Regions from separate parts of the Microbulbifer sp. CNSA002 genome, predicted to be linked through region 1. Evidence: predicted binding sites of a transcription regulator. Region 1 holds the regulator's gene; the other holds the start of a gene.
What was found. The regulator LexA, encoded in region 1, represses DNA repair genes until DNA is damaged. The targets are predictions, from matches to a motif close to ACTGTNTNTANANACAGT.
Positions count from the first base shown of each region.

Region 1 (7,860 bases):
ATTGGGCTGATGGCCAGCCAGCTCCGCAAGGGGCATGGAAATATTTGCGCGAGCTACTGGGAAAAATCCCTCGGGATGCCTGTGCGATTACTGCAACACCAGTGGGTCTCGGTATTCAGTGGCCGGAGTCAGGAGGCAATCAAGCCTTCCAGAAACTGATGGCGTCGCTTGATGAGTACACCCCCTTAATAGAAGAAGCTATTCGAAAAGTGAGTTCGCGCGCGGCGACTGAGGGGCTGTCCTGATTGCCGTATTAGCGGTGTAAAAGAGCGTCTACTGAGTCGCATTTAGGCGGACTGCCCAGTGCCAAATTTGGTGACTGTGAGTGGAAAATTGTCAGCTTTGCTTGACCGCGCTTGAAGTGAGGCTTATATATTCGCGCAGCACAAGCCCGATAAGAGGGCTTGAAAGACTTGCAATAGCAGTAAATTTTCATTTGAAATCAAAGGCTTATGGGTAAATCACTGGTCATCGTCGAATCACCGGCCAAAGCGAAAACCATCAATAAATATCTCGGCAAGGACTTTGTTGTGAAGTCCAGTGTCGGCCATATTCGCGATTTGCCCACAGGTGGGGGCAATAAACAGCCGGTTGACGCAAAGGAGCGCGCCCGTCGTGCAGCGGAAACACGCAAGCTTTCCCCCGAGGCGAAAGAGGCTTACAAGCGGAAGAAAAACCGCGATCAGCTGATTAAGCGTATGGGGATAGACCCGGATCACGAGTGGCAAGCCCACTACGAGATACTGCCGGGTAAAGAGAAAGTGGTGAGTGAGTTACAAAAACTCGCCGAAGGCGCCGATCATATCTATCTCGCAACGGACTTGGATCGCGAGGGAGAGGCAATTGCCTGGCATTTGCGTGAAGCAATTGGTGGCGATAACGATCGCTACCGCCGAGTAGTGTTTAATGAAATTACCAAGTCTGCGATTCAGGAGGCCTTTAAAGATCCCGGCCGTCTGAATATTAATCGGGTAAACGCCCAGCAAGCGCGCCGTTTCCTCGATCGAATCGTTGGCTATATGGTGTCCCCTCTACTGTGGGAAAAAGTGGCCAGAGGCTTGTCTGCGGGGCGTGTGCAATCTGTTGCGGTCCGTCTCGTAGTTGAGCGGGAGCGGGAGATTCGCGCGTTTATTCCGGAAGAGTACTGGACCCTGTTTGCCGATACGGCGACGGCAAAGGCTTCCAAGCTGCGCCTCGAGGTGAAAAAGCAGGCTGGTGAGGCTTTCCGTCCTACCAACGAAGAGCTGGCAATGAGTGCTGCCAAGCAGCTTCAGTCCAGTGAGTTTGTTGTTTCCGCCCGTGACGATAAGCCAACCAGCTCCAAGCCCAGCGCACCATTTATTACTTCCACTTTGCAGCAGGCGGCCAGTAACCGCCTCGGCTTCAGTGTGAAGAAGACCATGACCCTGGCCCAGCGCTTGTATGAAGCCGGTCATATCACCTACATGCGTACAGATTCCACCAACCTCAGTAAAGAAGCTGTGGAATCTGCACGGGATTATATTGCCGAGAATTACGGCGATAAGTATCTTCCAGAAAGCTCCAATAGCTACAGCAGTAAAGAGGGCGCTCAAGAGGCGCACGAAGCGATTCGCCCGTCCGATGTTCGTATCGCCCCAAATATGTTGTCCGGGGTTGAGCGGGATGCGGAGAGGTTATACAACCTGATTTGGCAGCAGTTCGTGGCCTGTCAGATGACGCCCGCCCAATTTACTTCCTCTTCAATCGTGGTCAGCGCAGGTGACTTTGAATTGCGTGCGCGGGGTCGAGTAATTCGTTTCGATGGTTTCCTGAAAGTTGCGCCACCGAGCGGCAAAAAAGATGAAGATCTGGTGCTTCCAGATGTGAAGGTAGGCGAAAAGCTATCCCTGCAACAGCTGGATCCCAAACAGCACTTTACCAAGCCGCCTGCGCGGTTTAGTGAAGCGGCCCTGGTTAAGGAACTGGAGAAGCGCGGTATCGGACGCCCCTCCACCTATGCTTCCATTATTTCCACGATCCAGGATCGTGGTTATGTCCGCCTGGAAAACCGTCGTTTTTACGCTGAGAAAATGGGGGATATTGTTACCGACCGTCTCAGCGAAAGTTTCAAGAACCTGATGGACTACGGATTTACCGCAAACCTGGAGGAATCCCTGGATGCGGTTGCCGACGGCGATAAGGGTTGGAAGCAACTGCTCGATGAGTTTTATCAGGACTTTTCCGGGCGCCTGGAAAAAGCCCAGTCTGCCGATGCAGGTATGCGTCGCAATACGCCGACAGACACGGATATCGAGTGCACCAAATGTGGCCGCCATATGCAGATCCGCACTGGCTCCACCGGTGTATTCCTGGGGTGCTCTGGATATGCACTGCCGCCAAAAGAGCGTTGTACCAATACCATGAACCTGGTTTCTGGTGATGAGGCGGTCGATGCGGATAAGGACGAGGAAGCTGAATCCAGGTTGCTGCGGGAGAAGCGCCGCTGCGGCAAGTGCGGCACGGCTATGGATAGCTACCTGTTAGATGAGCAGCGTAAATTGCATATCTGTGGCAATAACCCGGATTGCAATGGCTACGAGATTGAGCAGGGCACTTTTAAAATTAAAGGCTATGACGGCCCCATTATTGAGTGCGATAAGTGTGGCAGTGATATGCAGTTGAAGTCTGGTCGCTTTGGCAAGTACTTCGGCTGTACCAATGAAGACTGTAAAAACACCCGCAAGCTGCTGAAAAATGGGCAGCCGGCGCCACCGAAAATGGATCCGGTTCCCATGCCGGAATTGGCCTGTATCAAAGTGGAGGATCACTATATCCTGCGCGATGGTGCCTCGGGTCTATTCCTGGCTGCCAGCCAGTTCCCGAAAAACCGTGAGACCCGTGCGCCCCTGGTTAAAGAGCTGCTGCCTCACCAGAGGGAGATCGATCCAAAGTACAGTTTCCTATTCTCTGCACCGACGCAAGATGATAGTGGGCGGGATACCGTAGTTCGATTTAGCCGCAAAACCCAGGAGCAATATGTTCAATCTGAGGAAGAGGGCAAAGCGACCGGTTGGCGTGCTTTTTATCGTGATGGTGGTTGGAAAGTAGAGGCCTCCACCAAGAGCACTGCCGCCAAGCGCAAGAAACCGGCAGCTAAAAAGACAGCGGCAAAGAAGTAGGTAATGAGTAACTCTTACACGATTCATGTCACTTCGGCTCTACGCAAGAGCCAGCTGTTGCTGCAACAGCCGTGGGATTTGCCTCTCCAGCGCGATGCGCTGGAAGAGGCAGCGTTGATGCAGTTGTGCAAGGCCTATCGGGCCTTTCTGGCAGAGCAGGCAGCCCAGCTTCAGTTGGGGTTCGAACCGGAGTCTCCGCAGTTGATAATTGATGCGCTGGGCGTTCAGGGTAGGGCTAGTGCAGAGGCCAATGAGCTGTCCGGCCTGGTCGGCGACCCGCAGAGTTGGTTATCCCATATGCTTTACGCCTGGGAAGAGCAGCAGAAAATATCTGTGGGTGCTGATGAAAAACAGCAACAGGTTAATTTAATCCCGCTACACAACGAAGTTGCCAAGCCCGAGTTTGCACCTTTGTCCAAAGAGTTGCTGCTTCAGTGGCATCGCTCGCTGAATGAATTGGTGGTGAGGCAGCGCGCTCACTTGGATGAGTGTTAACTAATACGCATATTCGACTTCGGTGAACTTCTGAATAGGTTCGTAATATTTCTGCGAATTTTGAAGGTTGTTGATATTAGGCGCACTTCTGCGGGAAACTCCGCTGTCCTTTGAGTGAGTCACAATAGAGTAGTTGTGGCCCACTCGACATAACCCGCAACCGGTGCAACGTGCAAAGCAATTCACTCTTCTCTTGTGATCTCTTGAGTGGTTTAGGTAATTCTTTGATATAGCGTACTGGCAATAGACTGCCTCGAAAGTCAGGAGCCAGAAGCCCTCAAATTGGATGAATGAAACTTATCGCAAGCCTGTGGTACACTGGGCGCAAACTGTTGTGCCGTGAAGGAAAAGCGAATGTCCTCCGAAACTTTTGAAATAATTGAGCTGGCTAATGGCGATGTAGCCTTGCGTCGTGCTGGCCACAAAGAGGACCCTTTGGTGAGCATTTCTTTTTCTGCGGAAAGCCTTCAGTTTTTGCGCAAGAACAAGGTTGCTGTGGCAAGGGCTATGTTGGAAGCGGGCATTGAAGCCGTACAAAATCTAGACGATCTTGAGGCTGGTTACTTCGAGGAAGAAGATGATTTAATGCCGGTAAATCATACTATCCACTAACGTCAGCGTTAGTTTGAGTTTTATCAACAGCGGCCAATGGCCGCTGTTGTCGTTTTTAGGGGTTTAAGGCGCTTGGCGAATGACCCCTACGGCTAATCCCTCAATCACAAAGTTCTTATCTCTCATATCGACTTGAATTAACTCAAAGTCATCATTTTCAGGTAGCAACTGAACGGTTGCCTGATTTCCCTTGCGGCGAAAGCGTTTCACAGTGACTTCGTCATCGATACGGGCAACGACGATTTGGCCATTGCGCACCTGCTCGGTCTTTTGCACTGCCAGCAAGTCTCCATCGAGAATGCCCGCATCTCGCATACTCATACCATGCACCCTCAACAAATAATCTGCGGGAGGATGGAAGAAGCTCGCGGGCAAGTCGCAATAATCTTCAATATGTTCGCTTGCGAGTATGGGATTCCCTGCAGCTACTCTACCCACAATCGGCAAGCCGGATTGGTGATCCGGAATTCGAATGCCTCGGGAAGCGCCGGCAACCATCTCAATGGCGCCTTTTCTGGCGAGCGCTTTCAGGTGTTCCTCGGCGGCATTGGGTGAGCGGAAGCCGAGCTCCTGGGCAATTTCTGCCCGCGTTGGCGGGTAGCCTGTTTCATCCAGGTAGGACTTGATCAGGTCGAGAACCTGGGACTGACGAGCGGTGAGATTGGTCATAGATTTACCTAGTTTTCTGTATTTATATACAGTTGCTGGAATTATATACAGATTTATTGTTCGCGCAATCCTCAGGTTTTAGTCTTTGTGAGCTGCTACATTGATGGAGAAAGCAAGGAGAGAAGAAAGCGTTGAAGGAACTGACAAAGAGGGAAAAATAATGTTGGATGCAAAAATGCCGGAAGCCTGGAGAGTGCTTCGTATTCAGTCTGAATTGGTAGATGGGATAGAGCGGCTGATAGCGTTAGGTGGTGCAGTGACAGTGTTTGGAGGGGCGAGATTTACAGAGGACAGTCCTGAATATCAGCAGGGGGTAAAGTTGGGAGAGTTGCTCGCGGCTGAAGGGATCCCCGTGATTACCGGTGGTGGGCCGGGGCTGATGGAGGCTTGTAACCGAGGGGCTTTCGGGCAGCCCGGCGCATCAATTGGGTTAAACATAGAGCTGCCTTTTGAACAGGCGGCAAATCCATATCAGGACATCAGTTTGAACTTCCGATACTTTTTTGTACGGAAATTTATGTTTGTAAAACACGCACTTGGATTCGTTGGACTTCCCGGTGGCTACGGCACGTTGGATGAGTTGTTTGAAGCTCTTACCTTGGTGCAAACGCAGAAAGTGCGGCGTTTCCCAATTGTGTTGGTAGGTAAGCGTTACTGGAGTGGGCTGTACGATTGGTTGGTAGATACAGTGTTAGAGCGCGATTGTATCGATGCCAGTGATCTAGACCTTTTTCATATCGTTGATAGTGTGGAGGAGGCTGCGGCCCTGATTATGAAATATATGCAGGTGAAAGAATAATTAATCGGGTGATCTTAAAATACCGAAAAAATTTTCAAAGTTATTTTTGTTAAAGCTACCCCCCGGACTAAAAGGCTATGCCGGCTGGTGGGGTGGCGTACTTGCACAAGTTGGCGGGAGATCAACTCCTGCAGTATTGATCTTACCGCCTGACATACATTTCCCTGTTATTTTTACTCTTGTACCTTGCTGAGTGGAGAGCTTAGCTGGCGGGCTCTAGATCAGTGAGAATATGCTACTCTGGCGTCGATTAAACGTATGTTTTAAATGGTGGTTTGATACTTATGAGCCAGATAGATACGGTCAGCCGGATACTCGATGCAGCGGAAGTGCTGTTTGCCGAACGGGGTTTTCCTGAAACCTCATTGAGAACAATTACCAGCACGGCCGGGGTTAATCTGGCGGCAGTTAACTACCATTTCGGCTCCAAGAAAGAATTGATACAGGCGGTATTTGAACGCTTTTTAACGCCTTTCACTAACGCTCTGGAAGAAGAGCTTGATCGCCGTATTGCCCTGGGGCAGCCCCTGGGGGTGGAGGAGCTGATCGAATGCCTGTATCGAGTTGGGTTGGGAAGCCTTGGGCTGGAGGGAAAGGATCCACAGCGATTTATGCGTCTTTTAGGATTGGCCTATACCCAGTTCCAGGGGCATTTGCGTCGATTTATCGTATCTCGATACGGGGATACTTACCGTCGTTTTGCAGGATTGCTGGCTGAAGCGTTACCGGGCTTGGACCCAGAAACTTTCTATTGGCGCCTCTACTTTATGCTGGGAGCGACCATTTTCACACTGTCGAGCCACGATGCGATTGAGGCTATCCTGCGGGAGGATTTCGGTTCTGACAGTACCCTGACCCAGACTCTTGAGCGATTGGTACCCGCTGCTTCGGCCATGTTGAAGGTAGATAATTAGTGGGCGCACTCTTAAATCGATAAGGAACTTAATATGTCTTTACCACCCGGACCGGTCATGGTGGATATCGAGGGGCTTGAACTCACCGAGGAAGACTGTGAGTTACTTCGGCATCCGATGGTGGGCGGGCTGATCTTTTTTGCGAGAAACTATCGGGATCGCAAGCAGCTTATCCAATTGGTTAACTCCATCCGTGCGGTGCGACCAGAGATCCTGCTAGCGGTAGATCAGGAGGGTGGTAGGGTTCAGCGGTTTCGCGATGACTTTACGCGAATACCCTCAATGCAGGCCCTCAGTGCTGTCGCCAGTAACGAGCAGTTGCAGGATGTGGGGTGGCTGCTGGCCGCAGAGTTGCTGGCTGTAGGAGTGGATTTTAGCTTTGCGCCGGTTTTGGATGCGGATGACAGTCACAGCAGGGTGATCGGCGATCGGAGTTTTTGCCCCGACCCCGCCCAGTTAACCGCACTGGCTCGCCCCTTTATCCAAGGGATGCGCGAAGCGGGAATGGCCACGACAGGCAAGCATTTTCCGGGGCATGGCCACGTGCTGGAAGACAGTCATGTGGAGTTGCCAGAGGATAAGCGCTCGTTGGATCAGGTCATGGCAACCGATGCACTTCCGTTTATCGATTGTATTGGAACCCAGGAACTTACCGCGGTGATGCCGGCCCATATCCGCTTCATCAACATTGATAGCCAGCCGGTGGGATTCTCCCGCTATTGGCTGCAGGATGTATTGCGGCGACAGCTGGGATTCAATGGAGTGATTTTTAGTGATGATCTGTCTATGGAAGGGGCGGGTGCGGCCGGAGGCTATGGCGATAGGATTCGCGCAGCCCTGGAAGCCGGTTGTGATATGGGTATCGTATGCAACAATCGTGTCGGCGCTTTTGAGGCGCTGGCGGCACTGGATACCTTTGTGCCCAAACCGGAGTCCACTCATCGGTTGTCGGCTATGGGTGGCAGGCCGGTGATCGGCTCCTGGGAGGAGCTTGAGAAGAGTGCGCGGTGGCACAGAACCAGGGAGTGGTTAGCTTCCATAATGCGCTGAAATAAGTTGTTGAGATCCGTCGTCTATTGAGAAGGCGTTGTACGGATATTACTGATTGTTGGTTAAAGCGGAGGGGTTCGAGTGGAGTCCGTTGAGAGCGTGCTGTTGTCCTGGCTTGGTGAGAACCGGGTCTGGATAGTTTCTGTTTTCCTCATAGTACTTGCGTCTGGGGTGTTGGCCT
Region 1 is NZ_CP172449.1:3,255,182-3,263,041, reverse strand. It holds gene ACG1BZ_RS14505 (hypothetical protein) at 1-245, shown strand, start outside; gene topA (type I DNA topoisomerase) at 453-3,140, shown strand; gene ACG1BZ_RS14495 (DUF6586 family protein) at 3,144-3,635, shown strand; gene ACG1BZ_RS14490 (hypothetical protein) at 3,990-4,247, shown strand; gene lexA (transcriptional repressor LexA) at 4,311-4,916, opposite strand; gene ACG1BZ_RS14480 (TIGR00730 family Rossman fold protein) at 5,077-5,715, shown strand; gene ACG1BZ_RS14475 (TetR/AcrR family transcriptional regulator) at 6,000-6,629, shown strand; gene nagZ (beta-N-acetylhexosaminidase) at 6,663-7,679, shown strand; gene ACG1BZ_RS14465 (mechanosensitive ion channel family protein) at 7,761-7,860, shown strand, end outside.

Region 2 (7,860 bases), 760 kb from region 1:
TAAATTGCGTGATCTTCATTGGCAAAGTCCCTCATTGTGAAGCCAAGAATTTTCATCCCTTGAAAATTTAAAGATGCATCTAGTTTACATCATTGGAATTTAGGTGTAAATTGCCACGCAAAAGATGCATCTCATATACATGTATAGATAAAGGGGTAGAGAATGCTCAGTCTCAAATGCTCGTTCAACCTAGCCCTTAGGCTACGGTTACAGCCGAATGTGCTATTTATGACTGCCCCAAAAGCTATTAGAGGAATTTCGAGCGAAAGCGCTCTGAAGTCAGGGGCTGCTTTCCTGAATTTAAGGCCGCTAATTAATTTAAGAGGCCAACAAGTGAACTTCGATATATTCGCTTACACAAACTCTACCCAGGGGCGGCAGGTTAACAACGATTATTGGCCATTTTTCATTACCCAAATACAAGGTATCGGTCACCTAAAAATTCAATGTCTTACAAGACCAAACATTATTTTGAGAAGCCCATTCTCAATTTGATTTATTCAAGCAACACAAGGAAAAGGAGAGTTTATGTTTTTTCTGTTGCAAGTTAACGCCTCTACTGGAGGCCAATCTCATGAGATCAACGCAGCTAAGCAAGAACGCGAAAAGTCAGGCTTAAAACCTATTAACACTCAATCAGGCATCATAGATCCACTCCAAAAAATTAGAGATACCCGATGTTTACGATGTTTTGGTTTACAAGCAGCCTAGGGAGATATACGAAAATTAATAGTTTAAATAGCATATTGCTAAAAAAGCCAATTTATATTGGCAAGGATAACTCTGATGAGAACTTACAAATCTCTTTGGTGGACATTGATCGGCGTTTTAACTGTAACCTTTTCAATACTCGGATATTTTGGCAGTGAAATATATCGGAAGGCACCTCCGATACCTGACGCCTTTGTCTCAGAAAATGGCAAAATACTGACCACTAAAGATAAAATTTTAGATGGTCAAACTTCTTGGCAATCCGTTGGAGGAATGCAACTGGGATCTATTTGGGGGCATGGTGCCTACCAAGCCCCAGACTGGACCGCTGATTGGTTACATCGAGAGCTAATTAATTGGTTATCAATAGCGGCAAAAGAGGAATTTGGCCTACCATATGAATCTTTATCCAAAAGGGAAAAACACAAACTTCTGTATGACCTTAAATTAGATTATAGAACCAACACCTATAGCAGCGAATCTGGAAATGCCACTTTATCTAAGCGAAGAGTCACAGCTATAGAGCAAACTGCAAAATATTATAATGCACTTTTTGGGGGTGATCCCGCTTTACAGCCAACCCGCGCAAATTACGCAATGAAAGAGGTTACACTGCCTGATGCTGATCGCCGAGAACGACTTACTGAGTTCTTCTTTTGGACATCCTGGGTAGCTTCAACCGAGCGTTCACCAGGTGGCGCAACCTACACTAATAATTGGCCCCACGAACCATTAATTGACAACAAGCCAACTAGCGAAAATATTATTTGGTCTATTATTAGCGTGGTCTTATTGATTGCCGGTATTGGCGCCCTAGTTTGGGCATGGGCGTTCCTACGCACTGAAGACAAACACCCAACTGCCCCCAAGCAAGATCCAATCAGCACCTTCAAATTAACCCCCTCACAGAAAGCTCTTGGAAAATACTTACTAGCTATAGTAGGACTATTTACTTTCCAAGTTTTTTTAGGTGGTTTTACTGCCCACTATACTGTCGAAGGACAAGGATTCTATGGGATAGAGACATCGGAGTGGTTTCCATACAGCCTGGTACGCACCTGGCATATACAGGCTGCTCTATTTTGGATAGCTACAGGATTTTTAGCTGCCGGGCTATTTCTTGCTCCAATCATCAACGGTGGTAAAGATCCTAAGTTCCAAAAACTTGGTGTTGATATATTGTTTTGGGCATTGATAGCAGTCGTTATTGGGTCATTTGTCGGCAATTATCTAGCCATTGCACAAACTCTGCCACCAGAGCTCAGCTTTTGGCTGGGCCATCAAGGATATGAATTTGTAGATCTTGGTAGACTATGGCAAATCGGTAAATTTACCGGCATCGTACTATGGTTGGCATTAATGCTGCGCGGTATTGTTCCAGCATTAAAGCAAAAGGGTGATAAAAACCTGCTAGCCCTGTTTGCCGCCTCCGTAATTGCCATAGGATTATTTTATGGTGCAGGCTTCTTTTATGGCGAGCGCACACACATATCGGTCATGGAGTTTTGGCGCTGGTGGATAGTGCACTTATGGGTAGAAGGTTTCTTTGAAGTTTTTGCTACAACTGCGCTTGCATTTATCTTCTTCAATATGGGCCTTGTATCTAAACGCATGGCTACTGTGACTTCTCTAGCATCAGCGTCATTATTTCTACTAGGGGGTGTACCGGGAACTTTTCACCACCTATATTTCTCAGGGACGACAACACCCGTTATGGCGGTAGGGGCCACATTTAGTGCGCTCGAAGTGGTCCCACTTATCTTATTGGGTTATGAAGCCTGGGATCACTATAGCTTAAAAAATCGTGCACCCTGGATGGTAAAAATTAAATGGCCTTTGATGTTTTTTGTAGCTGTTGCTTTCTGGAATATGTTAGGAGCAGGCGTACTTGGCTTTACTATTAACCCACCGATAGCGTTATATTATCTTCAGGGCTTAAATACCACGGCCACACATGCCCATGGTGCATTGTTTGGAGTATATGGGTTCTTGGCTTTGGGCTTTAGTTTACTCGTTCTTAGATATATTCGCCCCCAGTTTATATTTAGCGAGAAATTGATGAAAACGGCATTCTGGTGGATGAATATAGGTTTGGCTTTAATGTTGTTCACCAGCCTTTTGCCGGTCGGTATTATCCAGTTTATGGCGAGCGCTTCAGAAGGCCTTTGGTATGCCCGCAGTGAAACCCTAATGCAAAGTGGAACGCTAGTTACTCTAAGATGGATACGAACTATTGGTGATGTGGTGTTTATCGTCGGTGCACTGGCTATCACATGGCAAGTAACACAAGGTGTGCTGAACCTAAAGAGGCATAGTTCAGTAGACTATCTATCAGGGCAAACCAAATCAGTCTCTTAAACTACTTATAAACCTATGCAACGTTACTGCGTAACTCAACAGTAACGTTGCATTATTTGCTAACCCCATAATCATAGATGGGTAAATTATAGAAATTCCTGAGGCCCCAAAATACCTTTTCTCAGTAATCACCCGTATTAGAGATGTTGAATTTTGACAATTCTCTTAGTAGGGGAAAGTAAATTACCTAATTATTAATTGAGCCGGCCTATGAATATCGGACTTGGAGAGAAAAAATTTACAAGTGTTTAATTTTCGTTTTTCCACAGCGTTCACAGCGATATTCAGTAACCAACTTTCCCTGCTTTACGTCAAACTTGCGCTCGGTGACCACTTTCCATTTATGAAAACCTTCCCTGCACAGGGTGCTGCCCTTGTGCTTTTGCCAAGCGGTTTTTCTTTTGAAAGGAATAACATCTCCCATTAAGCCACCTCTCCTGCAGCATGACCTGAAGCCCAAGCCCATTGGAAATTAAACCCGCCGAGCCAGCCGGTTACATCGAGAACCTCACCAATAAAATAAAGCCCCTGCCGGGTTTTACATTCCATAGTACGGGAAGAGACCTGTGCAGTATCGACTCCACCTAATGTTACCTCAGCAGTGCGATAACCCTCAGTGCCCGCCGGTACCAATTTCCAGCTTTGCAACTTTTCCCCAGCTTGCTGTAATTCCCCCTCCCCAAACTGTTTTAGGGGGCGGCTGGTAATTTGCGCTCGCTGCAGGAAAAACTGTACCAACTTTTTGCTCCAAACCTCAGCCAAAACGCTGTGCAAGTGGCTATCCGGGCTCTGATGTCGGCGCAGCGGTAACCACTTTGCCAGATTTTTCTCTGGAGCCAAGTCAAATATTACCGTTTGACCTTCTCGCCAGTGGCTGGAAACTTGCAAAACCGCTGGCCCACTCAGCCCCCTGTGAGTGAACAGCATCTGCTCCTGGAAACTACCTTCAGCGCAAGAAGCGGTCACTGATAGAGAGGTGCCGGGCAGGGTACCCTGACGCTCTAATTGCCGTTTATGCTGGGTGAATGGCACTAGCGCTGCTCGAGTTGGGACTACATCAAGCCCAAACTGCTTAGCGATCTCATAGCCAAACCCGCTCGCCCCCATGGTGGGAATAGAAAGGCCTCCAGTAGCCACGACCAAGGATTCACAGGTAACCGTCCCCATACTGGTTTCGACCTTATACCCCTGCCCCAAAGCTCGAATTTGAGTAATGCTACAGCGCGTGCGGATCTGTGCCTTAGCCGCACGGCATTCCGCTAGTAACAAGTCGACAATATCCCTTGATTTATTGTCGCAAAAGAGCTGACCGAGAGTTTTTTCGTGATAGGCAACCCCGTGCTTTTCCACCAATGCAATAAAGTCCCACTGGCTATAGCGAGCCAAGGCGGACTTACAGAAATGGGGGTTGTTACTGTAGAAGTTCTCTGCACTAGTGTAGAGATTGGTAAAGTTGCAACGGCCACCACCAGACATCAGGATTTTCTTTCCGACTTTGTTGGCGTGGTCCAGGACCAACACGTTGCGCCCGCGCTGGCCCGCTGTAGCCGCGCACATTAGTCCAGCTGCCCCAGCGCCAATGACCAATACATCGACGCTTTCAGGTAGCTGGCTGGTAGAAACCTCTGTCATAGGTAGGAAATAGTACTGCAGTAAGACCGGTGATCAGGTGCGAGGCAAGGTAACGCCGCGCTGGCCCTGGTATTTGCCACCACGATCGGCATAGGACACATCACAAACTTCATCGGATTCGAAGAACAGCATCTGTGCCACACCCTCGTTGGCATAGATCTTCGCAGGCAAGTTAGTGGTATTTGAGAACTCCAAAGTCACATGACCTTCCCACTCCGGCTCCAGTGGCGTCACATTGACGATAATGCCGCAACGGGCATAAGTGGATTTCCCCAGGCAAACCGTCAATACAGAGCGCGGGATACGGAAATACTCCACCGTACGCGCCAGGGCAAAGGAGTTTGGCGGAATAATGCAGTGGTCGCCTTCAACATCCACAAAGCTGTTTTCATCGAAGGTCTTGGGGTCAACTGTCGCTGAGTGAACATTGGTGAAAATCTTAAATTCACGAGCACAGCGAACATCGTAGCCATAGCTGGAGGTGCCATAGGAGATGAGTCGATCGCCATTATCGTTATGACGCACCTGACCGGCCTCAAAAGGCTCAATCATACCGTGCTGCTCTGCCATGCGGCGAATCCACTTGTCGGACTTGATACTCACTCCGTCCCCCCTGAATAGAATAATTAGTGCTCAATTAAAGAGGCGGAATCATAGCCGGTTTAGGCTGTGCAAAAAAGTGCCTATCCAAGGAATTCTCACTTGTTGCCACTGGACAGATACTGTATAAATTAACAGTGTTACTGTATGCACATACAGTTTAAGACGAAGACAGTGGCCAGATCGGACTAAAATTCAGTGGTGGAATCGTGGGCAGCGCAGAAAACTTCATAGAAAACAATCAGTTAGACCGCCAGGCAAAACACCAGAAACTGGCACAGCTACTCACCAGAGCCGATATCTGGCAAGCAGCGAATGAACCCCGACGACAGCGAAACGGCATCGCCAGTGGTTATCCAAGCCTCGATGCCCTCCTAGCGAACCACGGCTGGCCAAGAGGGGCCACTACTGAGCTACTCATGGACCAGATGGGTATCGGTGAACTCACCCTGATACTTCCGGCCCTGGCAAATCTCACTCAGAGGGGGCAAATGATCATACTGGTCAATCCACCCCATATCCCCTATGCGCCCTCATTGGCCAACAGTGGTATCCGCCTTGAGAACCTGCTGATCCTGCACCCCCGAGGCCCCAAGGATACTCTCTGGGCGATCGAGCAGTCCCTACAATCCGGAAGCTGTGGTGCCTTACTCAGCTGGCAGGGGCGGCAATCCCTGAAGCATAAAGATCTTCGTCGCCTACAGCTCGCTGCCCGCAATGGGGACTGTCTGCACTTCCACTTTCGCCCTCAGTGTGAATCAGCAAACCCCTCACCCGCGAGCTTGCGCCTACAGCTCACTCCCAGGGAAGGAGAGCTGGCACTAAGGCTTTTAAAGCAATTGGGTGGAAATTCAGGCCAGAACCTCTATTTGGCAAGAGCAGCAAAACTGGTCCGACGGGACCAACCAATGCACTGAACGGTTCCGAGGGATAGCTCCATGCTCTGGCTTTGTATTCAATTCCCCAGGCTTCCGTTAGAAGTTCTGACCCGCGCTCAGCAACAAGGAGAAGAGGCTCTACCCCAAGTTGTGGTTGAAAAACAGTTGGTGATTGATAGAAACCCAGCGGCATCCCAATGCGGCGTCGAGACCGGGCTCAGTATTGCCACTGCGTCTGCTCTCTGTGCAGACTTACAGCTGCTACAACGCGATTCCCAGCGGGAACAACAAGAGTTACAGCAGCTGGCCCAGTGGGCATACAGCTTTACACCACTTGTATCACCTCAGTCCGCAGGGCTTTTGAGTAATGGCGAGAGCACTCCCGCCCACCTCTATCTGGAACTGAGTGGCTGCCTAAAAGCCAGCGGTGGCTTCAAGGCATTGATACAACAGCTGAGCGATGAGCTTGAACAGATGGGGATCTACAGCCTGATGGGCCTCGGCCACAGTCCCAGTGCAGCTCATATGCTAAGCCAACTGACCGAACACCGGCACTGGCTTGCGCAATCAGATTCTCCGCCCAGCCCTCAGCAGTGGAGACAGTGGATTAGCTTTGCCCCATCCAAGCTCCTTAATTGCGACAACAAAACTATTTCCAAGCTCTACGCATGTGGTATCAAGCGAGTAAGCCAGCTGCTCGCTATTCCACTCTCTGAGGTAGGCTCTCGTTTTGGTCGCCCATTTGTGGACTACCTGGCACGCCTGAACGGAACTCGCCAAGATCCAGTCTGTAGTTATCAGCCCCCAGCACAATTCCGCAGCGAGCTATTTTTCCCCAGCCCCTTGGATAATAGCGAACAGCTGCTATTTCCTATCGGTCGCCTACTAAGGGAATTATGCTTCCAGTTGCAGCGACGCCAGCTCTACACACAACAGTTAAATTGGCATATGGATTTCGGCCAAAATAAATCTCAGGAAATAACCGTAGAACTCTCCACTCCGCAGTTGGACCCTCAACGCCTAATAGCACTAACCAAGCTGCAAATGGAAAGAGTAACTCTTGATCAGCCAGTGCAGTCCATCAGCTTAAATTGCAAGCATTTACTCCCCTTGGAGCAGGGATCACTGGATGAAGATTTATTTGGTGAAGGCAGCCAACATAAACGCAATCAACAGCTATTAGACAAATTAAAAGCCCGCCTCGGTCATCAAGCACTCTCGGGAATTGCCCTAAAAGAAAGCTACCTACCAGAGCAGGCCTGGCAAAATACAGATACCCTGATAATTAAAAGTAACGCTAAGGGACAGCAAATTAAGCCCATCCAAGCACCGCGCCCCAACTGGCTATTAGCTCGTCCAACCAAACTGGAAAGTAGCGAGCACAAGTTATTTTATCAGGGAGAGCTACAACTATTACAGGGGCCAGAGCGAATTGATGGCTATTGGTGGCAGCACGGGCGTCATGGGCGGGATTACTATATCGCAAGAAATAAAAGAGATGAGCTCTACTGGGTCTTTCAGGATCTTACAACCGAAGAGTGGTTTTTACATGGCGTTTATAGCTAAGCCTAAACCCCTTTCTTAATACTGATCTTCACCAAAACCCAAATCCCATCACAATCAACAGATAGACGCCGAGAGAATCAGCATGAGGTACGCCGAACTCTTTTGTCAAAGCAAC
Region 2 is NZ_CP172449.1:4,012,735-4,020,594, forward strand. It holds gene ACG1BZ_RS17835 (RrF2 family transcriptional regulator) at 1-19, opposite strand, end outside; gene ACG1BZ_RS17840 (nitric-oxide reductase large subunit) at 787-3,069, shown strand; gene ACG1BZ_RS17845 (hypothetical protein) at 3,308-3,493, opposite strand; gene ACG1BZ_RS17850 (NAD(P)/FAD-dependent oxidoreductase) at 3,493-4,701, opposite strand; gene dcd (dCTP deaminase) at 4,735-5,304, opposite strand; gene imuA (translesion DNA synthesis-associated protein ImuA) at 5,511-6,218, shown strand; gene ACG1BZ_RS17865 (Y-family DNA polymerase) at 6,240-7,745, shown strand; gene ACG1BZ_RS17870 (error-prone DNA polymerase) at 7,828-7,860, shown strand, end outside.
Region 2: a site for LexA is predicted at 5,444-5,461, ahead of imuA (translesion DNA synthesis-associated protein ImuA). Genes of this name have one in related genera too.